One region of the Bradyrhizobium sp. ORS 285 genome, then DNA from elsewhere that is predicted to be linked to it. Evidence: predicted binding sites of a transcription regulator. Region 1 holds the regulator's gene; each other region holds the start of a gene.

Evidence for each region. The regulator HrcA, encoded in region 1, represses chaperone genes, less so after heat shock. The targets are predictions, from matches to a motif close to GTTAGCACTCNCNNNNNGNGAGTGCTAAC.
Region 2: the regulator HrcA is predicted to act here: its motif matches at 2,343-2,371, upstream of groES (co-chaperone GroES).
Region 3: the regulator HrcA is predicted to act here: its motif matches at 8,648-8,676, upstream of groES (co-chaperone GroES).

What each region holds. Positions count from the first base shown of each region.
Region 1 is NZ_LT859959.1:7,457,330-7,466,857, forward strand. It holds gene BRAD285_RS33545 (glycosyltransferase family 2 protein) at 1-778, shown strand, start outside; gene BRAD285_RS33550 (bifunctional 2-polyprenyl-6-hydroxyphenol methylase/3-demethylubiquinol 3-O-methyltransferase UbiG) at 775-1,374, shown strand; gene BRAD285_RS33555 (hypothetical protein) at 1,375-2,892, opposite strand; gene grpE (nucleotide exchange factor GrpE) at 3,050-3,670, opposite strand; gene hrcA (heat-inducible transcriptional repressor HrcA) at 3,793-4,881, opposite strand; gene rph (ribonuclease PH) at 5,044-5,757, shown strand; gene BRAD285_RS33575 (non-canonical purine NTP pyrophosphatase) at 5,823-6,395, shown strand; gene hemW (radical SAM family heme chaperone HemW) at 6,382-7,539, shown strand; gene BRAD285_RS33585 (penicillin-binding protein activator) at 7,550-8,758, opposite strand; gene rsmI (16S rRNA (cytidine(1402)-2'-O)-methyltransferase) at 9,063-9,528, shown strand, end outside.
Region 2 is NZ_LT859959.1:6,083,567-6,093,094, reverse strand. It holds gene BRAD285_RS27455 (hypothetical protein) at 1-4, opposite strand, end outside; gene groL (chaperonin GroEL) at 158-1,801, opposite strand; gene groES (co-chaperone GroES) at 1,935-2,231, opposite strand; gene BRAD285_RS27440 (hypothetical protein) at 2,590-3,099, shown strand; gene BRAD285_RS27435 (protein phosphatase CheZ) at 3,190-3,969, opposite strand; gene BRAD285_RS27430 (L,D-transpeptidase) at 4,276-5,067, shown strand; gene BRAD285_RS27425 (DUF2076 domain-containing protein) at 5,146-5,961, opposite strand; gene BRAD285_RS27420 (ChbG/HpnK family deacetylase) at 6,134-6,976, opposite strand; gene BRAD285_RS27415 (glycosyltransferase family 2 protein) at 6,973-8,016, opposite strand; gene hisG (ATP phosphoribosyltransferase) at 8,088-9,065, opposite strand; gene BRAD285_RS27405 (ATP phosphoribosyltransferase regulatory subunit) at 9,062-9,528, opposite strand, start outside.
Region 3 is NZ_LT859959.1:2,535,810-2,545,337, forward strand. It holds gene BRAD285_RS11485 (slipin family protein) at 1-696, shown strand, start outside; gene BRAD285_RS36505 (hypothetical protein) at 1,061-1,192, shown strand; gene BRAD285_RS11490 (RtcB family protein) at 1,396-2,736, shown strand; gene BRAD285_RS11495 (2OG-Fe(II) oxygenase) at 2,888-3,460, shown strand; gene lepB (signal peptidase I) at 3,781-4,614, shown strand; gene BRAD285_RS11505 (cysteine hydrolase family protein) at 4,712-5,308, opposite strand; gene BRAD285_RS11510 (LysR family transcriptional regulator) at 5,433-6,275, shown strand; gene groL (chaperonin GroEL) at 6,501-8,141, opposite strand; gene groES (co-chaperone GroES) at 8,290-8,604, opposite strand; gene BRAD285_RS11525 (usg protein) at 8,985-9,269, shown strand; gene BRAD285_RS11530 (hypothetical protein) at 9,404-9,528, shown strand, end outside.

The DNA of each region.
Region 1 (9,528 bases):
GGTGATCGACGCTGATCTGCAGGATCCGCCGGAGCTGCTGACGCCCATGTACGCGATGATGGCGCGCGAAGGCGCAGACGTCGTCTATGGCCAGCGCCGCAGCCGCGCCGGCGAGACCCGCTTCAAGACATGGTCGGCCGAGGCCTTCTACCGCCTGCTCGCCCGGATCACGCGCGTCCAGATCCCCGTCGACACCGGCGATTTCCGGCTGATGAGCCGCCGCATCTCGGACCAGCTCGTGCAGATGCCGGAGCATGATCGCTTTATCCGCGGCATGGTGGCCTGGCTCGGCTACAAGCAGGTGGCGTTCGAATACGACCGCGCGCCGCGCTTCGCCGGCAGCACCAAATATCCGCTGCTGAAGATGATCAGCTTCGCCGCCGACGCGCTGGTCAGCTTCTCGATGGTGCCGCTGCGGATCGCGACCTATGTCGGCGCGCTGCTGACGACCGGGCTGACCTTCGTCGGCATCGGCGCCGTAATCAGCTGGATCTTCTCGGGCACCGTGCCCGGCTGGACCAGCTTGACCCTGCTGGTCGTGATGATCTCCTCGGTGCAGCTGCTGGTGCTCGGCCTGATCGGCGAATATGTCGGGCGCATCTACATCCAGTCCAAGAACCGGCCGCTGTTCCTGATCTCGCAGATTCATCGCCGCGGCCGGGTGCCACAGCTGTCGACCGACGCTCTGGAGGAGATCGAGAGCCCGCCCCTCAACACCTTGCTCGCCCAGTCCGGACCGGAGCTGCGCCGCTCGGCCTATGAGGAGGCCTCCTCGTGAAGGAGCTCTTGAAACATCCGGCGCTGTATCAAGCCTATCAAAATGCCGGCGGCTTCTTCGGCGCGCGGATCAAGGCGATCCGCGACTATCTGACCTTGCGCCCGGGCATGCGCATCATCGATATCGGCTGCGGCCCCGGCTATATCCTGCGCCATTTGCCCGACGGCATCGACTACACCGGCTTCGACGTCGACGAGGCCTATATCGCGCATGCGCAGCGGTCGTTCGGCCATCTCGGCGCGTTCCATTGCCGGCACTTCGATGCGGACGCCGCGCGCGAGTTCGCCGGCGCCGACGTCGTGATGATGAACGGCGTGCTGCACCACATCGGCGATGACGAGCTGAAGACCACGCTCGCCAACATTCGTGACGTGCTCGCGGCCGATGGCGCGCTGTTCACGCTCGACGGCTGCTACCGCGAGGGACAGTCGCGGATTGCCAAATGGCTGCTCGACAATGATCGCGGCGATTTCGTGCGCGACCGCGCCGGCTATTACGACCTGCTGCGCAGCGCCTTCAGCCGCGTGACGCTGGAGATTCACGACGACTATTCGCGCGTGCCCTACACCTTTGCGATCGGCGTTGCGCAGAAATAGTCATTCCGTCCGTTCGAGGATGTCGACTCCCTCAACCGTTGCCACGAGCCGATAAGGCTTGAGCAGCTGCTGCAGCTCGGCGTCGGCCCGGGCCCAGTCACCCCAGCCATCGCGCAGATTGTCGACCAGCACGATGTCGGGCGTGCCAGCCTTGAAATCCTCGACCAGCCAGTTGCGCTCCTGCGCCAGATAGCCGTTCAGCTTCGCATCGGTCGCGGCATCGACCGTGGTTCGTTCGCGCGTCAGCCGGACGAATTCGCGGATCCACAGATTCTCCTGGCGCGACACCCAGGTGGCGCCGATGTCGCGCACCAGCGGATGCCCGATCGCCGCCTCGCCGCTCAGCACCAACAGCCTCGGATGCGGCTTCAGCCGGGCGATCGCCTCGGGGATCGGACCGACATCGACGCGCAGATTGAACCATTGCAGGCCGAGCGCGAAGGCGGCCGTCAGAATCAACATCGACGCTGCGCTCGCGCGGCGAACCGGACCGCGGTCATCGGCGCCGACCAGCATGGCATAGCCCATCGTCAGCATGGCCATCGCGATCATCGGATAGGAATGATACGGCCAGCCGCGCCGCTGCAGAAAGAACGAGATCGCAAATCCGATCGACGCCAGGACCAGGACGAGCAGCGCCCCTTCGAGCCGGCCGCTCCGGCGTGTCAGCGCAATCGTCGCGAGCGCGACGACGAGCAGCAGCGTGGCCACGTTGACGAAGATGGCCGACGGGGACATCGACCACGACAGATAGGTGTCACGCACCAGCGGGTACGTCACTGTGAAGTATTCGGGATAGAGCAGATAGGTCCCGACGCTCACCACCGACACGATCACGCCGGCGATGATGTTCTCCGGCGCGAACAGCTGGCGCCAGCTGCGCGCGCGCATGGCGCCCGCCAGGATGCAGAACGCGGCCGGGAATGTGAAGAACGGCTTGAACGCGAGGGTAATGCCGACGCCGATGCCGGCCACCAGCACCGCCCAGGCCGGGACCGGGTCGCGATGACTGCGCAACGCATACACGGCGAGCCCCGGCAGGAACGTCAGCGCCGCGATGTGTTCACGCTGACCGAACACGTCCGTCGGCAGGATCGTCACGACCGCCGCAGCCCAGATCGCGAACGGCCCCCAGTTCAACGCAGCCAGATTCGACGACAGCCGGATGATGCGCGACGTCGCATAGAGCGAGGCTGCCGCCAGCACCAGCAGCTGCGCGTCGATGACATGCCGCGCATCGACATGCAGCACGCGTGCGAGCGCGACGGCGGGCAAATAGGCGAACGCCGCCATCGGCGGGTTGATTTCAATGATGTCGCGATAGAGCTTCTGGCCATCCAGCATGCGCTCGCCGACGACGAGCAGCCAGCTGACATCGGTGTTCAACGGCACGAGCTGGCGCAGCAGGAGGGCGACGACGAACACGACGCCGATCAGGAGCCATGGCGCCACCGCCAGCCGCTCATGCGCGGGCGGAGCCAACGTCTGGCGCGTTGCGGCTTCGATGTGGGGGCTCATGGGGCCGTCCTCTGCGAGAGTCGGCGCACGCTAGCGGAGGTTGGTTAAGGCACGATGTGCTGTGGCTCAAACAGCATTGAGGCGCCGCATCCGAGCCGGATCGGCGCCTCTGGTCGTGAGATAAAGCTTGGACTTGCCAGCCCCGGAGCCAGCCGCCTCAAGCCGCGCTGTTCGACTGGTCGTTGCCGGCCCCGGGCGCCGTCTTGGCGCCGCCCTTGGAGACGCCGACCAGCGCCGGGCGCAGGATGCGCTCACCGATCATGAAGCCGGCCTGTACGACCTGCACCACGGTGCCCGACGGCACCGACGGATCAGGCACCTCGTACATCGCCTGCTGGAAGTTCGGGTCGAACTTTTGCCCCGTGGGATCGAACTTCTTGACGCCGTTCTTCTCCAGCGTGTTGAGCAGCGAGCGTTCGGTGAGCTCGACGCCTTCGATCAGCGACTTCAGGCCGGGATCGGCGTTGTCGCGCGTTTCCGCCGGTACCGCATCGAGCGCGCGCTGCAGATTGTCAGCGATGTCGAGCACGTCGCGGGCGAAGCCGGTGATGCCGTACATCCGCGCGTCCGCAACCTCGCGAGCGGTTCGCTTGCGCAGGTTCTCCATCTCCGCCAGCGTGCGCAGCATCTTGTCGCGCGCCTCGGCCGCTTCCTTCGCCAGGGCTTCGGCCGAGCCGGCCTCCGGGTCGTCGGGCATGATGTAGGGTTTGGAGACGACGGGTTCGCTGGCCTGCGCAGGGTTTTGCGGATCGTTCTGATGCAGGTCGGGATCGGTCATGGACAGACTTCTCGCAAGTTCGGCGGGTTCTGGGGGATGTCGGGCGGGATATCGTGCTTTGGGCGCTGAAAATCAAGCGCAGCCTGACGGTGGCGCGGGCGGCGGGTTAACCATGTCCGAGATCAGCCACCCATCAGCCGGCTAAGCAGACGGGCGGCATAATCGACCGTTGGAATGACCCGGGCGTAGTTCAGCCGTGTCGGACCGATGACGCCGAGCACGCCGACGATGCGCCCCGTCGCATCCGAATAAGGCGACACGATCGTCGACGAGCCCGACAGCGAGAACAGCTTGTTCTCCGAGCCGATGAAGATGCGCACGCCCTCGGCGCTCTCCGCCCGGCCGAGCAGATCGACCACGCCGCGCTTGGTCTCGAGATCGTCGAACAGCCGGCGGACGCGCTCGAGATCCTCGAGCGCATGCAAATCTTCGAGCAGATTGGCGTGGCCGCGCACGATCAGCTGACGATCGTCGCTGTCGCCGCCGGACCAGCTCGCGACGCCGGCCGCGATCACCTTCTGCGTCAGCTGATCGAGTTCGGCGCGATCGGCTGCGAGCGCCGTCTCGAGCTCCAGCCGCGCTTCCGCCAAAGTGCGTCCGCGAATCCGGGAATTGAGGAAATTGGAGGCCTCGGTCAGCGCCGACGGCGGCACGCCGGGCGGCAGCGCCAGCACCCGGTTCTCGACCTGTCCGTCTTCGCCGACCAGCACGACCAATGCGCGCTCGGGCTCCAGCCGCACGAACTCGATGTGCTTCAGCCTTGTGTTGGATTTGGCAGTGAGAACCACCGCGGCCGCCCGGGTCAGGCCGGACAGCCGGGTCAGCGCCTCGTCCAGCGCGGCCTCGACCGATTGCGCACGGCCGACGGCGGCGAGCTGGCTCTGGATCGACTGCCGCTCCGCTTCCGTCATGTCGCCGACCTGCATCAGCGCGTCGACGAAGAAGCGCAGGCCCGCTTCGGTCGGCAGCCGGCCGGCCGAGGTGTGCGGCGCATAGATCAGGCCGAGCTGCTCCAGGTCCGCCATCACGTTGCGCACGGAGGCCGGCGACAGGGGAACCGCGATCAGCCGCGAGATGTTGCGCGAGCCGACCGGCTCGCCGGTCGCAAGATAGCTCTCGACGATCTGGCGGAAGATCTCGCGCGAGCGCTCGTTGAGCTGCGCAAGCCCCGCCGGCGGTGTCATCAGGTTGATCGGATCGTGGTGGGCCACCAGATATCCTCCTCACCCATCTGCATATAATTTGGCCATGCGGCGGCTCGGTGGCAAGCCGGTCTTGTGGGCGTGTTCCGGCGTGATAGGCCTTGCCGCTGCGGGTCCCGGCACCTACAAGGCCGTTAAACCCCGTCTTTTGCCTTTTCCACGGAGAGAATCATGCGGCCGAGCCGCCGTGCACCGGATGAATTGCGGCCCGTGAGCCTGGAACGCGGCGTCGTCAAATACGCCGAGGGCTCCTGCCTGGTGAAGTTCGGCGACACCCATGTGCTGGTTACCGCCACCCTGGAGGACCGGCTGCCGCCCTGGCTCAAGGGCCAGGGGCGTGGCTGGGTCACCGCCGAATACGGCATGCTGCCGCGCGCCACTCTGGAGCGCACCCGCCGCGAGGCGTCCTCGGGCAAGCAGACCGGCCGCACCGTCGAGATCCAGCGCCTGATCGGCCGCTCGCTGCGCACCGCAATCGACCTGGAGGCGCTCGGCGAGCGCCAGATCACGGTCGACTGCGACGTGCTGCAGGCCGACGGCGGCACCCGCACGGCCTCGATCACCGGCGCCTGGGTGGCGCTGGCCGACTGCATCAAGTGGATGAAGGCGCGCAACATGATCAAGACCGAGGTGCTGCGCGACAATGTCGCCGCGATCTCCTGCGGCATCTACAACGGCACGCCGGTGCTGGACCTCGACTACGCCGAGGATTCCGAGGCCGAGACCGACGCCAATTTCGTCATGACCGGCGATGGCCGCATCATCGAGGTGCAGGGCACGGCGGAGAAGACGCCGTTCACCGAAGCCGAGTTCCTGGCGCTGATGGCGCTGGCGCGCAAGGGCGTCGCGCGGCTGGTCGATCTGCAGAAGATGGCGGTCGCGTGAGCTCGCATCGCAAGCTCTCCGGTCGCATCGTGATCGCGACCCACAATCCCGGCAAGCTCGCCGAGATGCGCGAGCTGCTGGCGCCCCATGGCATCGAAGCCGTCTCCGCCGGCGAGCTCGGGCTCGGCGAGCCGGAGGAGACTGGCGACACCTTTATTGCCAATGCGCGCATCAAGGCGGTGGCCGCCGCGGAAGCCGCGCAGCTGCCGGCCTTTGCCGACGATTCGGGCATCGTGGTTCACGGGCTGGATGGCGCGCCTGGGATCTACTCGGCACGCTGGGCTGGCCCGGACAAGGACTTCACCGGGGCGATGACCCGGATCGAGCGACTGCTGCAGGAGCGCGGCGCCACGACCGCCGAGAAGCGCACCGCGCATTTCGTCTCGGCGCTATGCGTGGCCTGGCCGGATGGGCACATCGAGGAGGTCGAGGCACGCGTCGACGGCACCCTGGTATGGCCGCCCCGCGGCACGGCCGGCTTCGGCTATGACCCGATGTTCCTGCCCGATGGCCACGACCGCACCTTCGGCGAGATGACCAGCATCGAGAAGCACGGCCTGCCGCCGCTCGGCCTTGGCCTGTCGCACCGGGCCCGTGCCTTCGTGAAGCTCGCGGAGATCTGTCTTGAGCAGCGCTGACAGCAAAGCGTTCGGCGTCTATGTGCACTGGCCGTTCTGCCTGTCGAAATGTCCGTATTGCGACTTCAACAGCCACGTCCGCCACGCTGCCATCGACCAGGACCGCTTTGCTCGCGCCTTCGCGCAGGAGATCGCCACCACCGCCGCGCGGACAGGGCCACGCACCGTCAGCTCGATCTTTCTTGGCGGCGGCACGCCGTCGCTGATGCAGCCGCAGACCGTCGGCGCCATTCTCGATGCGATCGGCAAGCACTGGCACGTCGCAGCTGATGTCGAGGTGTCGCTGGAAGCCAATCCGACCAGCGTCGAGGCCACCCGCTTTGCCGGCTACCGCGCGGCGGGCGTCAATCGCGTCTCGCTTGGCGTCCAGGCGATGGACGATGCGTCGCTAAAGATGCTCGGACGGCTGCACACCGCCGAAGAAGCGATGAAGGCGGTGGCGATCGCGCGCGGCGCGTTCGACCGCTATTCGTTCGACCTGATCTATGCGCGGCCCGACCAGACGCCGGCCATGTGGACCGCGGAGTTGTCGCGCGCGATCGGCGAGGCGGCGGAGCATCTGTCGCTGTATCAGCTGACGATCGAAGAGGGCACGCCGTTCTTCGGCCTGCACGCCGCCGGCAAGCTGAAGACGCCGGACGAGGGTCTCGCGCGGACGCTGTATGACGTCACGCAGGAGGTCTGCGCCCGTCATGGATTGCCGGCCTACGAGATCTCCAACCACGCGCGTCCCGGCGCGGAGTGCCGGCACAACCTCGTCTATTGGCGCGGTCAGGAATATGCCGGCATCGGCCCTGGCGCGCATGGCCGGCTCGACATCGACGGCGTCAGACACGCCACCGCGACCGACAAGCGGCCCGAAGCCTGGGTGATGCGCGTCGAGTCCAACGGTCACGGCGTGATGACCGACGATCTGCTCAACAGCGAGGAGCGCGCCGACGAATTCCTGCTGATGGGGCTGCGTCTCCGCGAGGGTATCGATCCCAAGCGCTACGCCGCGATCTCCGGTCGAACGCTCGATCCGCGCCGCATCGCGCTGCTGCGCGAGGAGGGCGCCATCGCCGTGGAGCCGGATGGCCGGCTGCGCGTCACCCAGGACGGCTTTCCCGTGCTCGACGCCGTCGTCGCCGATCTCGCCGCCTGACGAACTGTCCTCAGGTCGCGCTAAAGCTCTTCGGCGCACCGGCCACGGCCTGGCCGCCGCCCGAGCCGACGCGCATCACTGCAAGCCCGCGCTCATTGGTGCCGTCGCTGCGGAAACGGAACAGGCCGTCGATGCCGGCAAAGCCGGAGGCGTTGGTGAGCACGTCAGGCGCAAAGCGCTGGGCGCCTTGCGTGCGGGCGAGCGCTGCGACCAGCGCCACCGCGTCATAGGCCAAGGTCGCCGTGCGCACGGGATCGCCGCCGAAGCGGGTGCGATAACGGCCGGCGAAGGCGCGGAAGCCTGAGGGATCGGGCGCCGCGTAGAGACCACCCTGCAGACTGGCACTGTTGTAGACGCGCGGATTGTCCCACAGACCGGTGCCGAGCAGCTGGACGGCACGCAGGTTCGCGCCGGCCGCGGTCAACGCGTCCGCTGTCGCCACGACGGATTCGCCGTCATCGGCCAGCAGCAGCGCATCGGCGCCGCTCAGCGCCTGCGCCACCGCCCGCACCGCCATGGTGCGGTCGCCGGCATATTTCTCGAACGCCACGATGCGCCCGCCGCGTCGGCTGACCGCGGTCTTGAACGCACCTTCGACCACGGTGCCATAGGCATTGTCGGGCAGCAGCGCCGCAAAGGAGCGTTTGCCGACGCCGGCCGAGTAGTCGACGATGCGCGTCGCATCGGACTCCGGCAGGAAGCTCAACAGATACACGCCGCGACCGGCCACGCTCGAATCGGTCGAGAACGCGATCACCGAGATGTTGCGCGTGCGCGCGACCTGGGCGGTCGGCGGCACCGAGCCTGCGAACAGCGGCCCGAGCAGGATCTCCGCGCCTTCGTCGCAGGCCTGTTGTGCCCCTTGCTGCGCGCCCTGCGGACTGCCGGCGTCGTCCTTGATCAGCAGCTGGATGTTGGGGTTCTGAAACTCGGCGAGCGCCATCTCGGCGGCGTTCTTCATCGATTGCGCGGCCACGCCGGCATTGCCGGAGGCCGACAGCGGCAGAATCAGTCCGACCTTGACCTGACCGTTCCCTGCGACAGCCGGCTGCTGCGGCGGTCCGGACGGACCGGTCGGCGTCTCGAACGGATTGAAGCCCTGCTGCACATTGGAGCAGGCCGACAGCAGCGGTGCGCCGAGGATCAGGCCAAGCGCGGTTCGCCGGGCAACCCCATGGGGTCCCGGAGCGTGAGAACTGGGATGACGCGGGCCCACCATGACATCTCTACGTTCGGCCGGAAGCGGCCAGAAGTTCCCCAACCGCACGCCCCCCAGGCCGTGCTGATCCATTCATATTGTCGACGAATAGTTAAGCAAAACAAAAGGCTGTCAGAACCACAGCGAAGATCAAATCGACGTTTTGCACGGCCTATCCCCTGTTGGGATCAACGCCCTTTGAAGTGCATTTCCGAAGTTGAAGCGCGGATGAACGGCGCGACCGACGGAGGTTGTCGGACCTTCACATTCATAGAACCACTGTTCCCCGGTGGCATTCCCCCGCCCGGCCCTTTAAATTACCCCGATGGGCGCCAAGGCAATCCCGAACATCTCGCCGGACGACGGCAAATCTTCCACCACGTGGACCTATCTGGTGGCGGGACATCGCATCGCGGCGCCGCGCGCCCGGCCGGGCCTGCACCTCGTGGCGACGCCGATCGGCAATCTCGGCGACATCACGCTGCGCGCGCTGGAGACGCTGGCCGGCGCTGACGTCATCTTCTGCGAGGACACGCGAATCACCCGGCGGCTGGCCGAGCGGTACGGCCTCGGCGCCGAGCTTGCTGCCTATCACGAGCACAATGCGGAAGCGGTCAGGCCGAAGATCCTGCAGCGCCTGGCCGAGGGCGCAGCCATCGCGCTGGTGTCGGACGCGGGCACGCCGCTGATCTCCGATCCCGGCTACAAGCTGGTGCGTGCCGCATGCGAGGCCGGTCACGCCGTCACCGCCTTGCCTGGTCCCTCCGCGGTCCTTGCCGCGCTGAGCGTCG
Region 2 (9,528 bases), 1.4 Mb from region 1:
GCATCTGAAAATCCTTGTGGGAGCGGAATCGGCGCTAGCTGTAGCGCCAATCGGCCATCACTGCACCCCCATCGGGACACTCCGCCAAAAAGAAGGCCGCCCGGAGGCGGCCTTCCTGAAGTCTTGGTGATGGAGGCTTGGTGACGGGTGCTTGGGCTCAGAAGCCCATGCCGCCCATGCCACCCATCCCGCCGCCGGCCGGCATCGCCGGGGCTGCGTCCTTCGGCAGCTCGGCGACCATGGCCTCGGTGGTGACCAGCAGGCCGGCCACCGACGAGGCGTCCTGCAGCGCGGTGCGGACGACCTTGGCCGGGTCGATGATGCCCTTGGCAACCATGTCGACATAGTCCTCGCTCTGGGCGTCGAAGCCGAAGGTCTCGGACTTCTCTTCCAGGATCTTGCCGACCACGATCGAGCCTTCGACGCCGGCGTTCTCGGCGATCTGGCGCATCGGAGCCTCAAGCGCCTTCAGCACGATGTTGATGCCGGCCTGGACGTCCGAGTTCGGGTTGGTGATGCGGCCGACCGCCTTCTTGGCGCGCAGCAGCGCGACGCCGCCGCCGGGGACGATGCCTTCCTGCACCGCAGCGCGGGTCGCGTTGAGGGCGTCCTCGACGCGGTCCTTCTTCTCCTTGACCTCGACCTCGGTCGCGCCGCCGACGCGGATCACCGCGACGCCGCCCGCGAGCTTGGCGAGACGCTCCTGCAGCTTCTCACGGTCGTAGTCCGAGGTGGTCTCCTCGATCTGCGCCTTGATCTGACCGACGCGCGCCTCGATGTCGGCCTTCTTGCCGGCGCCGTTGACGATCGTGGTGTTCTCCTTGTCGATCACGACCTTCTTGGCGCGGCCGAGCATCTTGATGGTGACGTTCTCGAGCTTCATGCCGAGGTCGTCCGAGATCAGCTGACCGCCGGTCAGGATCGCGATGTCCTCGAGCATGGCCTTGCGGCGGTCACCGAAGCCCGGCGCCTTGACGGCGGCGACCTTGAGGCCGCCGCGCAGGCGGTTCACGACCAGGGTGGCCAGCGCCTCGCCCTCGACGTCCTCGGCGATGATCAGCAGCGGACGGCCCGACTGCACCACGGCTTCGAGCACGGGCAGCATGGCCTGCAGGCCAGACAGCTTCTTCTCGTGCAGCAGCACGTAGACGTCGTCGAGCTCGGCGGTCATCTTCTCGGCGTTGGTGACGAAGTAGGGGCTGAGATAGCCGCGGTCGAACTTCATGCCCTCGACGATGTCGACCTCGGTCTCGAGCGACTTGTTCTCCTCGACCGTGATCACGCCCTCGTTGCCGACCTTCTGCATCGCCTGGGCGATCATCTTGCCGATCGCGGCGTCGCCGTTGGCGGAGATGGTGCCGACCTGGGCGACCTCGGCGGAGGAGGCGACCGGCTTGGCGCGCTTCTCGATGTCCTTGATGACGGCGGCAACCGCCGTGTCGATGCCGCGCTTGAGGTCCATCGGGTTCATGCCGGCGGCAACCGCCTTGGCGCCCTCACGGACGATGGCCTGAGCGAGCACGGTCGCGGTGGTAGTGCCGTCGCCGGCGAGGTCGTTGGTCTTGGAGGCGACCTCGCGCAGCATCTGCGCGCCCATGTTCTCGAACTTGTCCTCGAGCTCGATCTCCTTGGCGACGGTGACGCCGTCCTTGGTGATGCGGGGAGCGCCGAAGCTCTTCTCGATGACGACGTTGCGGCCCTTCGGGCCGAGCGTCACCTTGACGGCGTTGGCGAGAATGTCGACGCCGCGCAGCATGCGGTCGCGCGCGTCGCCAGAGAATTTGACGTCTTTGGCTGCCATTTGAAACTCTCCTGGAGTGGACCTCGACGGCCAGGGGCGTGATCGCCGGCCTGTCGCCTGAACGAGGTTGAAAAGCACTGGTCGCCCGGGGCGGCGAGAGCCGCCCAGAGCTGTTCGGATCAGGCGGTTCGGATCAGGCGACGACGCCCATGATGTCGGACTCCTTCATGATGAGGAGCTCCTCGCCGTCCAGCTTGACCTCGGTGCCGGACCACTTGCCGAACAGCACGCGGTCGCCGACCTTGACGTCGAGCGGGGTCAGCTTGCCGCTCTCGTCGCGGCCGCCCGGGCCGACGGCGACGACTTCGCCCTGCGAGGGCTTTTCCTTGGCGGAGTCGGGAATGATGATGCCGCCCTTGGTCTTCTCTTCGGCGTCGATGCGCTTAACCACGACGCGATCGTGCAGGGGACGAAACTTCGATTTAGCCATGACGGATCCCTTTGGGGGTGCTTCGGTAGGTTGGTGTCGGAGGAAATCTGAATGCGGCCATATTTAGCGCCCACTTGGCACCAATCGACTCGGCACCAACTGACTCGCGGACTTAGCAATCCTGCCCTCCGAGTGCTAAAGACCGCTGCCGGAAATATGGCTTGGCGCTGTTCCTGTCAAGCAAAGGCGGGCGGTTAAGCCCTTCTTGAGGCTATCAGGGGATGCTGTCTTAGGGGATGCTGTCCTTGGCCAGACATGTTAGTGGAGCGGCGTCGTCATCCGACGTCATTGCTCTGATGCGCGTTTTGCGCTTGGTTGCCGGACGGGGCAGCCATGATCTTGTTCCTAAGGGGATGCCATGACGAGTTCACGGTGCGCGCGGCCGGTTGCCAATCTCGCGATCGCGTCAGCGCTCACAATGCTGCTGGGAGCGTGCGGCGGCGGCTTCAACCTCTCGCCTTCCAGCCCTGCGCCGCCCGAGGTGGCTGTGGAGCCCGAGGTTCCAGCGACGATCCGGGCTGAGGATCTCGTCGGCAAATGGGGCCTCGCCGCCTACAACAATCCCAACGACCGGCCGCGGACCGAGAAGATGGCGCTGGCGCAGTGCAAGCAGCCTTATGTCATCGGGGCAGGCACGTCCGGCGGCGTCATCATGCATCTGGCCGACCAGGCGACCCCGCAGGAACTGCGCCTGAAGGGCTCGGCCGGCGGCAAGAACTACATCGGCCCCGCCGGCCCTCCCGGCGGCGAGCAGGACCGCGAGGTGGTCTCGTTCGACGGAAGGGTGCTGATCACCCGCTTCGTCGACAAGGATGCGGCGACCCGCTACCAGACCATGGTGTATGTCCGCTGCGGACCGCGGGCCTGAGGTCCGGTCGCTCGGTCAGAACCGACGAGGCAAACGAAAAACGCCGGCGGAACGCCGGCGTTTTTGTTTGGTGTGAGACGCGGAGGCCGCTCAGTTGAACAGCGCGTCGATGTCGTCCTGCGAGGCGTGACCGACATCGCCTTCGGCCTTCGGGCCGTTCAGCAGCCTGGCGTCGCCCTCGCGGGTGTCGACGATCGGCGGCACATGCGCCTTGATGGCGTCGACGCCGCCCCAGATGTCCATCATCACCACGATGTGGTGCTCGATGAACTTCATGGTGGTCATGACCTTGTTGATGCGCTGGCCGGTGAGGTCCTGGAAGTTGCAGGCCTCGAAGATCGAGACCACGCGCTCCTGGATGTCCTCGCTCAGGATCTTCTGCTGGTCGGCGGAGTCGACCTTGGCGAGCGCGCTGGCGGCCTGGTCGATCGCCTCCGCGGCTTCGAGGATCTGCTGGGTGGCCTGTTCGGTGCCGCCGACGACCGCGCCGAGCTCGCCATTGACCTTGGCCATCTCCTCGCCGTTGAAGCTCTTGGCGTGAAGCGTGGCGATCTCGCCCTTGGTGCGGTTGATGGCGTCGTGGATCAGGTCGAGCTCGACCTTCAGCTTCTCGCACTGTTCGATCTGCGCGCGGTAGGTCTCGAGCAGGGCGCGCGCTTCGGCGACCTCGCGTTGCGCGGATTCCTCGATGGCCGCAGCCGCCGTGCTGTTACCGCCGCTCCGGATGGCATTGCCCATCTGGGCGCGGATGGCGCGGAGCTCGTCCATGATTTCCTTGTGATTGGGGCCGATCTCGCCACCCACAAAATCGGGCTCCGGCATATGGCCGACGATTGCTTCTTCGATACGGAAACGCTTGCGAACAGCCATGATATATCCCTGACCTCTTGCTTGGTCAGTTCTACGCTGTGGCTATTTAACATCGCGTTCACGCCAGGAACTGCGGCGGCGCAACGCCCGCGTGCGCCTGATACGACCTATTAACCATGCGCCGGCGCCCTTCACGCAAAATAAACGCTAGCTATCAAATCAGCGCGCCCCTGCGGCGATGGTGAATCCCGGCGAGCCCTGTGTTTACCAAAGCGATCGGGTTTTGCTCTTTATTGACGATAAGCGGCGGCGTTGCAGCCTACGCGCGGTGAACAGCCTTCAGACGAAACAGTACAGAGTACGTCGATGTTCAGATCATTCTCTACAGCGCTGCTGGCCGGCGCATGCGTCTTCTATTGCGGTGTGGATCGGGCTGCGGCCCAGGGATTTCAGCAGCCGACGGTGATCTATAGCGGCCCGCCGCAGCAGACCGCGCCGGTGCGCACGGCCTATGTCGACCGCTCGCGGATGGGCGGCGGCTTCATCGAATTCCTGTTCGGCGATCCGCAAGGCGTCCGCGGCGCTCCGCCCCCGCAACAACCCATGTATCAGCAGCAGCCGTCCACCTACGGGACGCAGCCGGCGATGCCGGGCACTGCGCCCCAGCAGGGATATCCGGACGAGGAGGCGTATGAGCAGACACAGCGGCCGCTCGATCCGAAATACGAGAAACAGGTCGTTGACTATGACGGCAAAGAAAGGCCGGGCACGATCGTCATCGATACACCGAACAAGTTCCTCTACCTTGTGCAGGGGCAGGGCACGGCGCTGCGCTATGGCATCGGCGTCGGCCGTCCGGGGTTCACCTGGTCGGGCGTGAAGACCATCTCGGCCAAGCGCGAATGGCCGGACTGGACGCCGCCGCCGGAGATGCTGCAGCGCCGGCCCGATCTGCCGCGGCACATGGAGGGCGGGCCGCAGAACCCGCTCGGCGCCCGCGCGATGTATCTGGGCTCATCGCTGTATCGCATTCACGGCTCCAACGAGCCCTGGACGATCGGGACCAACGTATCGTCAGGCTGTATCCGGATGCGCAATGAGGACGTCATCGACCTCTATGGCCGGGTGAATGTCGGCGCCAGGGTCATCGTGATGTAACGGCGATCCTGCGTCATGCAAAAGGCCGCCCCTCGGGGCGGCCTTCGTCGTTCTCGACTGTGCGATGGCCGACAGTGATCAGGCGTAGTCGCTGCCGCCGTCATCATCGTTGCCGAAGCTGTCATCGGCATCGAAATCCGAGGGATCGCTGTCGTTGCCGTTGTTGTCGTCGTAGTTCGCCTGGTCGAACAGGCCGGAGCGGCCGCCGCCATCGCCGGAGCGGCCGATGTCATTGAGACCTGCATCCTGCGCCAGCGAGCCGCCGGACTGATCGCCGCCGCCCCAGGGGCTGCCGCCACCGCCGCGCTCCTCGATGATCGTGGTGTCGCCGAACGCCTGATGCGAGCCGCCGCCCATCATCGAGCGGATGCCGCCGAGCAGCAGCGAGCCGCCGACCATGCCGGCCGCCGCGGCCGCTGCGGTGCCTAAGAACGAGCCGCCTCCGCCGCCGAACACGCCGCCGCGCGGCTGGCCGAAGCCGCCCTGATCATAGGGGCCGGGCTGCGGCGGGTAGCCGGGCTGGCCCTGATAGCCGCCGGGCATCGCCTGGCCGCTGTTCCAGACCGGCCGGCTCGTGGACGGCGGGGGCACGTTCGGAACGGAGCCGCGGCTGCCCGACGAGCCGAAGATGCTGTCGCGCATCGAATCCAGGAAGCTGCCGGACTGCGCCGGCGGCGCGCTTTGCGCGTGCTGCAACTCCTCGATCCGGGCATTGGCGCGCTTCAGGGCCTCGTCCTGCACCAGCACGGTCTGCACCAGCGCATAGACGGCATTGGGTGCCTGCTGCAGCCCACGAGCAATGGCGGCGGCGGCCTCCGGATCACGCGGCGCGGCCTCCAGCTTGGCAAGCCGGTCGAACAGGTCGTCGATGAGTTGGCGTTCTTGCGGTGTCATGTGGTTCTCCTGCCGCTTGCCGGTTCCAGCCAAGCGCGGCCAACATTTAGGGGGACTTTGTGGTCCGGCCAGCCGGGCCGCGGATTAAATTTCCGTATGCGACAAAGCGTCTAACGAGCGTGCGAAGGAAACGCGGTCAGCGGGCATTTTGTTCGTCGAGGGCGCGAAAGGTTCAGGCGAGCGTCACCCGGCGGCGCTCCAGCAGGTCCGGAAAATGCTCACCGGCGAGATAGGCGTGCTCATGCTCGCGCTGCACGGTCAGCGGATCGAGCTCGATGAGGACGTCGTCGACGAAGCCGGGATGGCACATCACGAGGCCATCCTCGGGAAGCTCGTGCAGGAAGCCGTCCATCAGCGCCCCGAAATCGCCAGCCTTGGTGAAGTCATAGGCGCCGGCGAAGGCGGGATTGAAGGGGATCGCGGCGCGCTTTGCGTGGCGGCGGAATTGCGCGCTCAGCACGTCGAGCAGCAGCGCCTTGGGCGCCGCCAGCCGCTGCATCAGCGGCGCGTTGCGGCCGCCCTGGCGGACCCAGGCCGACGGCGCGGCGTCCTTGACGGCGGCGAGAAACCCCTCGCGCACCTGCGGATACAGCTGGGCGTGCTGGTGACCGTCGACGAAATCGGGCGCGCGGCCGAACAGCTCGCCGAACGCGTTGAGCTGAACCATCACCTCGGCGCGGATCAGCTCCGGGTCGAGCCGCCGCATCAGCCCGGCGCGCAGCAGCTTCGGAAAGGGCAGGAACATGCCGCCTTCGGCGGGGCGGAAATGCATCGTCAGCGGCCGGAACGGCGCGGTCAGCGTGACGTGCAGGCCGATCGCGCAACGCGGACTGTCGGCGGCGACCTTGGTGAGCTCTGCGACCTCGTTCCGGCCGATCGCCGCGCCGACCGTCATCACCGAGGTGGCGTTCAGCCGGCCACGCGCGATCAGGTCGCGGATCGCTGTGTTGACGCCGGGACTGATGCCATAGTCATCGGCGCACAGCCAGATGCGCCGGTGCGGCGCCTCGCTCATTCCGCGGCATTCCTCTCGGAGCCGTCGCTGCGCGCATCGAGCGTGGCGCGCTTCTCGCTGTGCTCGGCGACGAAGTAGATCGGCCGCGCCTTCAGCTCGGAGAGGATCTTGCCGATATACTCGCCCATGATTCCGATCATGATCAGCTGCACGCCGCCGATCGTCATCAGGCCGACCATCAGCGAGGGATAGCCGGGCACCGACTTGCCGGTGGTGAAGGTCTCCCACAGGATCGACAGGCCGAACAGAAAGGCTGCCGAGGCGAGCAGGATTCCCAAGAGGCTTGCCACGCGCAGCGGCGCCACCGAGAACGACGTCAGGCCCTCGATCGACAGGCCGAGCAGGCTGGTAAGGTTGAAAGTGGTGACGCCATGGGCGCGCGCCGCGGGCTCGTAGTCGACGCGGATCTGGCGGAAGCCGATCCAGCTCGCCAGCCCCTTGAAGAAGCGGTTGCGCTCGGGCAGCTGCCTCAGTGCGGCCACCGCGCGCGGCGACAGCAGGCGGAAGTCGCCGGCATCCTCCGGGATCTTCTGCCGCGCGCCCCAGTTGATGAGCGAATAGAAGCCGTGCACGGCGACGCGGCGCAGGAACGGCTCATTGTCGCGATGCGCCTTGGCCGTGTAGACGACGTCATAGCCGTCCTTGATCCAGTGCGAGACGAGCTGCTCGACCAGCGCCGGCGGATGCTGGCCGTCGCCATCCATGAACAACACCGCGCCGCGGCGGGCGTGATCGAGGCCGGCCATCAGCGCCGCCTCCTTGCCGAAATTGCGCGACAGCGACACCACCTGCACGTCGAGCGCATCGGCCTGCAGGGTGCGGGCGATGGCGAGCGTGTTGTCGCGGCTGCCGTCGTCGACATAGACGAGCTCGCAAGCAAGGCCGAAGCGCTGGCGCAGGGTCCGGGCGAGATTGTTCAGCCGCTCATGCAGCGACGTCAGTCCCGCGCCTTCGTTGTAGACGGGGATAACGATCGACAGTCCCTGCGACGCGGCGTCGGCCGCGGTCGTGGTCAGGTCGGAGACGTCAGTTCCCAGCATCGCTTTGCAGTCCTCATTCGCCCACCAACATATGGTAGCTGCCTCTGCCTGTCGCTACGATGAACGGCGATTTATGATCGCAGGAAGGCCTCGAGGCGGGCAAACAGCGGATTCTCGCGGTCGAGCACGTAGTCCAGCGAGGCCACCGAGACGGTCTCGGCGCCGTGCGCGCGCAGGAAGCTGCCGAGCGCGTAGATCTGCGCGGGCGGGCAGTGCAGGGTCAGCATGCCCGACGAGGTCGGGCCGCCGAACGGTGCGACCACGCCGAAGCGGTTGTGCGCCTCGGTCAGCATTGCTGCGTCGCAACCTTTGAAGCGGGTGCGGACCTCGCGGTATTTCCTGGCGCGGGCGCTGGCATGGATATGATCCAGGATGATCCGCGCGCTCTCGCGCGGGCCCTCCGACCAGTCGGCGTCGCGCGAGGCGACGAGATTGGCCTGGCTGCGCAGGATGACGCCGTCATCCAGCACCTTCAGCCCGTTGGCGGCGAGCGTGGAGCCGGTGCTGGTGATGTCGACGATCAGCTCGGCGGTGCCGACGGCGGGCGCGCCCTCGGTGGCGCCGGCGCTCTCGACGATGCGGTAGTCGACAATCCCGTGACTCGCGAAGTAGCTGCGCGTCAGGTTGATGTATTTGGTGGCGACGCGCATGCGGCGATTGTGCTGGGCGCGGAAGCCGGTGGTGACGTCGTCGAGATCGGCCATGGTGCGGACGTCGATCCACGCCTGCGGCACCGCGACCACGACATTGGCGCCGCCGAAGCCGAGCGTATCGATCAGCAGCACACGCTTGTCGGCATCGGCGATGCCTTCACGGACGAGATCTTCGCCCGTGACGCCGAGATGCACTGTGCCGCGCGCCAGCTGCGAGACGATCTCACTCGCAGAGAGATAGGCGATCTCGACATTGTCGAGGCCCGAGATGGTGCCGCGATAGTCGCGCGCGCCGCCCGGCTTGGACAGGTTCAGCCCGGCGCGGCCAAAGAACGCCTCAGCATTCTCCTGCAGGCGGCCCTTCGAGGGAACGGCGAGGACGAGGGGGCCGCTCATGATGCTCTCCCGCGCGCGGCCTTGCCCGCGGCGCTGCTTTGGGCCAGGCGCTCGATCCAGATCGAGAAGCCGACGGCCGGAATGGACGTGGCTGCGCCGAGCTGGCTGAGCAGCCCGTCATAGCGACCGCCCGCGACCAGCGGCTCGTCGCCATTGCCGGGATGGTGCAGCTCGAATTCGAAGCCGGTGTAGTAGTCGAGGCCGCGGCCGAAAGACGTGGCGAAGCGCACCTTGCCGACATCGATGCCGCGCTGGGCCATGAAGCCGGTGCGCGCTTCCAGCGCATCGATCGCGGCGGAGATGTCGAGCTTGGCGTCAGCGGCGAGCGCGCGGAGCTGCTGGACGGCCTCTGCCGGGCTGCCGGTGATGGCGAGGAAACGCTTAATGCGGTCGAGCGCGTCGCGCGGCAGCGCGCCGCCCTTCAGGGTGGACTGCTCCAGGAAGCGATCGGCAATCTCGGCCA
Region 3 (9,528 bases), 2.9 Mb from region 1:
GCCGGTCTGCTGCACGTCGACGGCAAGCTGGCGGAGCGGCTCGTGCCGGGCCGGCACGCCTTCTGGGCGGTCGGTCGCAAGATCGAGGTCAAGCGCCTCGACCTCAGGCCGACCGCGCTCGAGATCACCGCGCAGGAGATGCTGACCAGGGATCGCATCGCGCTGCGGGTGACCTTGACGGCGTTCCGCCGGATCGTTGATCCGGAGGCGGTGGTGGCGACCACGCCGGACGTGGATGCGTGGCTGTACCGCCTGGTCCAGTTCGCCATCCGCGAAGCGGTGGCGTCACGCACGCTCGACGAGGTGCTGGCGGCAAAGGCCTCGCTCGACGCTGAGCTGCGCGACTACGTGCGCGCGCGGCTCGACGGCTCGGGCGTGGAGGTGACGGAGCTCGGCGTGAAGGACGTGATCCTGCCCGGCGAGATTCGCGACCTCGTCAACAAGGTGGTGGAGGCGGAGCGGCTGGCGAAGGCCAATTTGATCCGTCGCCAGGAGGAGACCGCGGCGACGCGCTCGCTCCTGAACACCGCGAAGTTGATGGAGGAGAACCCGCTGCTGCTGCGGCTCAAGGAGCTGGAGTCGCTGGAGCGCCTGGTCGAGAAGGTCGGCCGCATCGACCTGCATGCCGGTGAGGGTGCGGGCTTGGATGCGCTGCTGACAAAGCTGGTGCGGCTGAAGACGCCGGATGCGGCGTGAGCTGCCGCGCAGCCTCGTCGTTGATAGGAAAGGCCGCCCACGGGCGGCCTTTTGCTTGTTAGTATCAAGCCGCATGGACGGTGCGTAGGGTGGGCAAAGCGGCGCCACCGGCGGCGCGTGCCCACCATCGGGCGCAGATTGCGCGGCAAGACGGTGGGCACGGCGCCTTCGCGACCTCGAACGTGGAGACAGCATGGCTGCGCCTTTGCCCACCCTACGGCTCATCAGTATGACGTTCCGAGTGATGAGGAGCCACACGACGATAAATTCGCGCGATCCTCTCGCGCCGTCACTTTACAAATCCAAAAACACCCTGTATCTGCACGCGCCAACTTACATGCGGATGATCCGCAGCGAGAGATCCATGTCGTATCCGACCCCACGCCACATCAAGGACAGCGCGCTGCCGCAATCGCGGCGCCGTGAGCTGGTCCTGCGCGTGCCGGCGGTCTCCGCAGCCAATGCGCTAGCTGCCAATATCAGACTGATAGCCTAACGCGGCAGCGGGATCGTCCCTCTGCCATCCCGGCCAGAGCGACGATCGTCCCGAGACTGGGCTCCCCGAGCGGGGCCCCCTCAACTCAGATCCACCTCCTGGCCTGCATCAACCGCTAGCGCGAGCATACGCGCGAGCGTCGATCGCGGAGGCGCCGTAAGGGTGCTCCGTGTCCTGCATGCGACTAAGGAGAGGAGGATCCGATGCGAGCCGATCCCTACAAAGACCGTGCGCGAGAGCTGGCGATCGAGGCCGGGCTCGATCCGGATGCGCGGATCGAACGGCCGGGGCAGCGCTCGATGCCGTTGTGGTGCACGTTCCGCGACGCCGCGCGCAAGGAGCAGCTCGCGCGCGAGGCCGAGGCGCTGGCCGATACGGTGGCGAGCCGGCCGCAGGCGGCGCAGTACCAGAACAGCCCGCTGAAGGTGTTCGGGACGCATGAGGACGCAACGATTGCGCAGATGCGCAACTGCATGAGCGTGGGAAACGCCGTGGCCGGCGTGATCTGCGCCGACGGCCATCTCGGCTATGCCCAGCCGGTCGGCGGCGTGATCGCCTATGAGAAGCAGATCAGCATCTCCGGCGTCGGCTTCGACATCGGCTGCGGCAACATGGCGGTGCGGCTCGACACGCCGTTCAGCGCAATCGAGGACAAGGTCGGTGCGATCATCAAGGACGTGTCGAAGGTGATCTCGTTCGGTGTCGGCCGCAAGAACGCCGAGCGCGTTGAGCATGAGCTGTTCGACGATGCTGATGCCTGGCGGGAGTCGGACATGGGCGAGTACCGGCAGAAGGCGGTCGGGCAGCTCGGCACGGTCGGGTCGGGCAACCACTATGTCGATTTGATGCGCGACGAGGCCGGCTTCGTCTGGATCGGCGTGCATTTCGGCAGCCGTGGTCTCGGCCACACCTCGGCGACGCGCTACCTCAAGGCGGCCGGCGGCAAGGACGGCATGAACGTGCCGCCCGCCGTCGTCGACGAGGACTCGGAGGTCGGGCAGCGCTACATCGCCGCGATGCAGCTCGCCGGGCGCTATGCCTATGCGGGCCGCGAGTGGGTGGTGGAGCGCGTGCGCCAGATCATCGGCGGCGCGGTCACCGACAGCGTGCACAACCACCACAACTACGCCTGGCGTGAGACCCACGACGGGCGCGATCTGTGGGTGGTGCGCAAGGGCGCCACGCCGGCCTTTCCGGGCCAGCGCGGCTTCGTCGGCGGCTCGATGGGCGACGACGCCGTCATCATCGAGGGCGTCGAGTCGGAGGAGGCCAAGGCCTCTTTGTACTCGACGGTGCACGGCGCCGGGCGAATGTTCGGACGTCGCGAGGCCAAGCGTCGCTTCACGCGCGCCGAGATGGACGCCTGGCTGCAGAGCCGCGGCGTCACCCTGATCGGCGCCGACCTCGACGAGAGCCCGATGGCCTATCGGCGTCTGCCCGAGGTGCTCGCCGAGCACGCCGGCTCGGTGAAGGTCGTGCATACGCTGCGGCCGTTCGCCGTGGTGATGGCCGGCGAGGGCGAGTTCGATCCGTTCAAGGATTGAGCGAACGTAGCCCGCATGAGCGCAAGCGACATGCGGGTTCACATGTGCAGCACGTGAGAGCCCGATGTCACATCCGCTCGCGCCCTGGCGGGCGCGGTCGGATACTCATCCGGGCGACGCGGCTGCGACCGTTTTCAGAGAGGAGGTCATCATGACCGAGCTCACCTGGCACGCCGACAATATCGAGACGATCGCGAACTTCCTCTCGGCTACGGAGTGCGAGGATTATATCCGCCTGGGCGAGCAAGCGGGCTTCGAGGAAGCGACACTATTTGCACCGCGCAGTGTTAAGGACCACCGCAACAACGATCGCGTCATCCTCGATGACGCCGAGCGGGCGCAAAGCCTCTATGCACGTCTCGCCGGTCATCTCGCGCCGTCGTTCCAGCATCGCTGGCAGTCCGTCGGGCTGAACGAGCGACTGCGGCTGTATCGCTACGACGTCGGCCAAAAGTTCGATTGGCATCGCGACGGCCATTTCGCGCGCGACAATGGCGAGCGCAGCCTGTTCACCTTCCTGATCTATCTCAACGATGATTTCGAAGGTGGTGCGACGTCATTTTGCGACGACAGCGGCTTGATGCCCGATGGGCCGCTGCGCATCACGCCTGAAAAGGGCATGGCGCTGCTGTTCCATCACCCGATCATGCATCGGGGCGATCGGGTGACGCGCGGGCGCAAATACGTGCTTCGGGCAGACGTGATGTACCGGCGAACGAGGTGAGAGGCCAACCTCTCTCCTCGTCATTCCGGGGCAGCCGCGCCTGAGCCCGGAATCCATACGTCCGAGCGGGAATGTGGCGAAGACGAGTGCCACTTGCACCTCGCACCACACGGACCTCGTGAGTATGGATTCCGGGCTCTCGCTGCGCGAGGCCCGGAATGACGGCTGAGAGAGCATGAGGCATGAACGCAATTCGTGGCTCCGGCTACAAACGCTCTATCTGAGTACGAGAACCGCCATGATCGACGGAAACACTCTGATCGCCCGGGGCTTCAGTACGATGGCGAAAGAAGCGCTGATCACGGCCCGCAGATGATTGCATGCGGCGCGCGGTTCGGTCATCCTTGCGGCGCGATCGCAAGGGGGACATCGCGACGAGTTTGGATGCGGGAGAGATCAGGCCGAAGCGGGAGCCGTGGTGGGCGATCCTCGGCATCTTCATCGCCGGTTTCGCGGCGCTGTGCCTGCTGATGGCGTCGCCGATGCTGATCCGCAGTTTCCTGTATCAGCCGTTCAATGCGCCGTCCGGCTCGATGATGCCGACCATCCTGGTCGGCGACTACTTCTTCGTGTCGAAATATCCCTATGGCTACAGCCGTTTCACCTGGCCATTGTCGTGGCCGACCGGCCTGCCGCCGTCAGCTCGCATCTTCGGAGCGACACCGGCACGTGGCGACGTGGTCGCGTTCGTTCTGCCCAAGGACAATGCCACCGTCTACATCAAGCGCGTCGTCGGCCTGCCCGGCGATCGCGTCCAGATGAAGGGCGGGGTGCTCTACATCAACGACGCGGCCGTACCGCGCGAGCGGTTGGAGGATCTGATCGGAACGGAGGCCTGTGGCGGTGGTGCCAACGTGCACGTCAAGCGCTGGCGCGAGACGCTGCCGGACGGCGCGAGCTACGAGACGCTGGATTGTGTCGACAACGGCTTCCTCGACAATACCAGCGTCCATGTCGTCCAGGAGGGCAAGCTGTACTTGATCGGCGACAATCGCGACAATTCCACCGACAGCCGTGTGCTCAATGTGATCGGGGATGTGCCGATCGAGAACGTCATCGGGCGCGCAGCGATGATCTATTTCTCGCTCGCCGCCGGCGGCAAGAACCAGTCCGGCGGCTTTCGCTTCGGGCGGATCGGGACCGTGATCCGCTAAAGCGCGATGAGATCAGGATGAATCGTCATCGCGCTTTAGGTTATTGTTTGCGCATGATCTTTTCGGAAAACCGCTGCGCACTTTTCCGGATCATGCTTTAGGCGAGCGCCGCGGCGTCGCGCGCGATGATCGCGAAGCGATCTGACAGCTCAGCCAGCGCGACCTCGTGGATCAAGGCGGCCGGCAAGGTGCCGCCCTTGCCGTCGGGCAGGTCACGCGTCGCGCAGCTCCCGGCATCGATGGTGACGCGCCACCCGAGATCGAGCGCCGCACGTGCGGTCGACGACACGCACATGTGGGTCATGAAGCCCGCGAGCACGAGGTTCTTGCGGCCGGCCGCCGTGAGCTGCGCCTGCAGATCGGTGCCCGCGAAGGCGTTCGGAAGCGTCTTCTCGATCACGGCTTCGCCGGCCAGCGGCTTCACGGCCTCGACGATGGCGCCGCGCGGCGCGGTCCGATCGAACAGGCTGCCGTCCTTGCCGCGATGGGCGACGTGGATGATCACGGCTCCGGCGGCCCGCGCCCGCGTCAGCAGGCGGGCGGCCTGCGCGATCGCCGCTTCCGCGCCGGGCAACGCCAGCGGGCCGTCACGATATTCGTTCTGGATGTCGATCAGCACCAGGCTGCACTCGGCGAGCGCGGGAAGGCTGAGGTCGGCGCCGGAAAGCTCCAGCAAGGTCTTGGGCGTCGGCATGGCGGTCAATGCTCCATCGTGAGATCGCGTCAGACTAGCCGGCCGAATGCCTGCGGCAATGCAGGAGTATGCAGCCACCGGCTGCGGATTTGCAGGCAGGGCGGCTGCCGTGGTACGCCGGAGGATGAACTGGGACGATCTGCGGATCATCGCGGCGGTGCGCGACTCCGGGAGCTATGCCGGAGCGGGCAAGCGGCTGCGCATCGACGAGACGACGGTTGGCCGGCGGCTTGCGCGGATCGAGGCCGCACTCGGCGTAAGGCTGTTCGAGGCGGTCGACGGCGTGCGCCGGCCGACGGCGGCCTGCGAGACGGTGCTGGCGCATGTCGAGGCGATGGCGCAGCACGCCGCCGACATCACCCGCATCGGAGCCGCGCAGGCCGGGGTGAGTGGCCGCTTCCGCATCGCCGCCACGCCTGCGGTCGCCGAGACCATCCTAGCGCCGCGGCTTTCGCCGATTTTGACCGCGCATCCCGGCTTGCGGCTGCAGCTTCTCACCGCGAGCCACAATGTCAGCTTCTCGCGCTGGCAGGCCGATTTCGCGATCCGGCTGCGCAAGCCGGAGAAGGGCGATTTCACCATCACGCGCCTCGGCAGTCTCAGCCTCTATCTGATCGAGCCGGCAGGCGCCGCGCCGAGCTTCGTCTGCGGCTACCCCGATGAGCTCGATTCGATTCCCGAGCAGCAGGCCCTGAAACAGCGTAAGCTCATCGAGGCCGCGCGCTGCGTCACCGACAATGTGCGCGTGATGTCGGAGGTACTGCGCAGCGGACAGGCGGCAGCCGTGCTCCCTGAACATGCGTGCCGCGATCTCTTCGACGATGCGTCGCTGCGCGTGACGCAATTGCCAAGACGCCGCGACGTCTGGCTACTGGTGCAGACGCATCTGAAGCGCGATCCGGCTGCACGCGTGGTGATCGATTGGCTGCGCGATTGCTTTGCCGACCACGGATTTCGGGATCAGTAGGGTGGGCAAAGGCGCTGCCGTGCTGTCTCCACAGACGAGACCGCGGCGGCGCCGTGCCCACCATCGGCAGCGAACTCATCAGCAAGACGGTGGGCACGGCGCGCAACCGCGTGCCACGAACGCAACGCGTGCCAGGCGCCTTTGCCCACCCTACACGCCGAACCGAAACAAAAAGGGCGCAGCCTGCGCTGCGCCCTTCGTGTGTCTTCGCTCAGGAAGCCGGACTTAGAAGTCCATGCCGCCCATGCCGCCGCCCGGGGGCATCGCGGGGCCGCCGGCGTTCTTCTTCGGCAGCTCGGCGACCATCGCCTCGGTGGTGATCAGGAGGCTCGCCACGGAGGCGGCGTTCTGGATCGCGGTGCGCACGACCTTGGTCGGGTCGATGATGCCCTTGGACACCATGTTCACGTAGTCGCCGGACTGCGAGTCGAAGCCGTAGGCATACTGCTCCTTCTCGAGGATCTTGCCGACGATGACCGAGCCGTCCTCGCCCGCGTTGATGGCGATCTGGCGGGCCGGAGCGGAGAGTGCCTTGCGGACGATCTCGACGCCGGTCTTCTGGTCCTCGTTCTTGGTGCGGACGCCCTTGAGCTGCTCGGAGGCACGGAGCAGGGCGACGCCGCCGCCCGGCAGGATGCCTTCCTCGACAGCCGCGCGGGTCGCATGCATCGCGTCGTCCACGCGATCCTTGCGCTCCTTCACCTCGACTTCGGTCGCGCCGCCAACGCGGATCACCGCGACGCCGCCGGCGAGCTTGGCCAGACGCTCCTGCAGCTTCTCACGGTCGTAGTCCGAGGTGGTCTCCTCGATCTGCGCCTTGATCTGCGCCACGCGCGCCTCGATGTCGGCCTTCTTGCCGGCGCCGTTGACGATCGTGGTGTTCTCCTTGTCGATCATCACCTTCTTGGCGCGGCCGAGCATGGAGAGGTTGACGTTCTCGAGCTTGATGCCGAGGTCTTCCGAGATCGCCTGGCCGCCGGTCAGGATCGCGATGTCCTGCAGCATGGCCTTGCGGCGGTCACCGAAGCCCGGCGCCTTGACGGCAGCGACCTTCAGGCCGCCACGCAGACGGTTGACGACCAGCGTGGCCAGAGCCTCGCCCTCGACGTCCTCGGCGACGATGACCAGCGGCTTGCCGGTCTGCACCACGGCCTCGAGCAGCGGCAGCAGTTCGTTCAGCGACGACAGCTTCTTCTCGTTGATGAGGATGTAGGCGTCGTCCATCTCAACGCGCATCTTGTCGGCGTTGGTGACGAAGTAGGGCGAGATGTAGCCGCGATCGAACTGCATGCCCTCGACGACGTCGAGCTCGGTCTCGAGCGACTTGGCTTCCTCGACCGTGATCACGCCCTCGTTGCCGACCTTCTTCATGGCGTCGGCGAGGAACTTGCCGATCTCGGAGTCGCCGTTGGCGGAGATGGTGCCGACCTGGGCGATCTCGTCGTTCGACGTGACCTTCTTGGAGTTCTTGACGAGATCGGCGACGACCGCCTCGACCGCGAGGTCGATGCCGCGCTTCAGATCCATCGGGTTCATGCCGGCGGCAACCGCCTTGGCGCCCTCGCGCACGATGGCCTGGGCCAGCACGGTCGCGGTGGTGGTGCCGTCGCCGGCCGCGTCAGCGGACTTCGAGGCGACTTCGCGCACCATCTGCGCACCCATGTTCTCGAACTTGTCGTCGAGCTCGATCTCCTTGGCGACGGTGACGCCGTCCTTGGTGATGCGCGGCGCGCCGAACGACTTGTCGAGGACGACGTTGCGGCCCTTCGGACCGAGCGTGACCTTCACGGCATTGGCGAGAATGTCCACGCCGCGCAGCATGCGGTCGCGGGCTTCGACGCCGAACTTTACGTCTTTCGCTGACATATTGGGTTTCCCTGAGTTTGATCGAGATCCTCGTCCTGAGGAGCCCGCGCTTCGCGGGCGTCTCGAAGGACGAGATGAGGAGGTGGTCGGGGCCTCATCCTTCGAGACGCCGGCTGCGCCGGCTCCTCAGGATGAGGATCAGCAGCGCTTAAGCGGCCTTCTTCTTGGCGCCGGCGTCGGTGATGACGCCCATGATGTCGCTTTCCTTCATGATCAAGAGCTCCTGGCCGTCGATCTTGACCTCGGTGCCCGACCACTTGCCGAACAGCACGCGATCACCGACCTGGACGTCGAGCGGGACCAGCTTGCCGCTCTCGTCGCGAGCGCCGGGGCCCACCGCGATCACTTCGCCCTGCGAGGGCTTTTCCTTGGCCGAGTCGGGAATGATGATGCCGCCAGCGGTCTTCTCTTCGGCGTCGATGCGCTTGACCACGACGCGGTCGTGAAGCGGACGGAAAGCCATACAGTCCTCCTAAGCAATTGAAGCGATTGTCAGTTTCTGGAGATTTGGCAGTCGGTGCCGGCGAGTGCCAGCACGCGGGCTGGATTTAGGGGAGAGTTTCCAGCCGGGCAAGGCCTTGTAGCAGAAAAATTAGCAGTCAGCTGCGCCCTCTGCCAAAGCGTTCCGATAGCGTTAACACGGCCGGAACGAAACGCGAAACACCGTATTAGCACCCGGGCTAAGTCGCTGCTAATGCAGCATTTTTCAACAACCCGTTAAACATTTAGACTTGAGATGGGTTGAGGACATGCGTCACATTTCTTTTGCAGTGAGCGCATCTTTCCCGGGTGGCTCCATCCCGGTTGGCCACACGGACATGCGCTCCAGAAACGGAGGTTGGCATGGTGTCGAGGGGTGAGGTTTCCGAGGACTTTCGGAAACAGGTGCTGGGCTATGGGCTGACGACCGCGCGCATCCTGTACCGGATGCCGGATCATCCCTCACTGCTGCAGACCTATGTCTGGCAGAACTACGACCTGTTTCCGAAATTTCCCGCGCTGCAGGACTTCCTTGCGTTCTGGCAGGAGAGGCTGGAGGGGCCGCTGTTTGCAGTCACCGTCGCCCACTCCAAGCTGATCAAGCCAGCCGAGCTGCGCGCCGTGGATGGTGTGTTCCGGCTGCACTGACCGGATATCTCTGGCCTCGTCACCTGTCGTCAGGGTAGCCCATCGGCCCGCCGAAGCGAGGCTCGGCGGGTGGCCGTGGCTGGAGTTTTCGCGGCGCACGGCTTATGTTTAAGGCTGCTGTTAGGACGATCGAGATGCGCAAGCGAGCCGTAGATCTGTCATTGGCCGAGCTGGCGGCGATGGGGGCCAATGCCGCCCTGGAGGCCGCCCAGAAGGCCTACAAAGCCGGCCTTACCGTGACTGGCGTCGTCGACGTTCG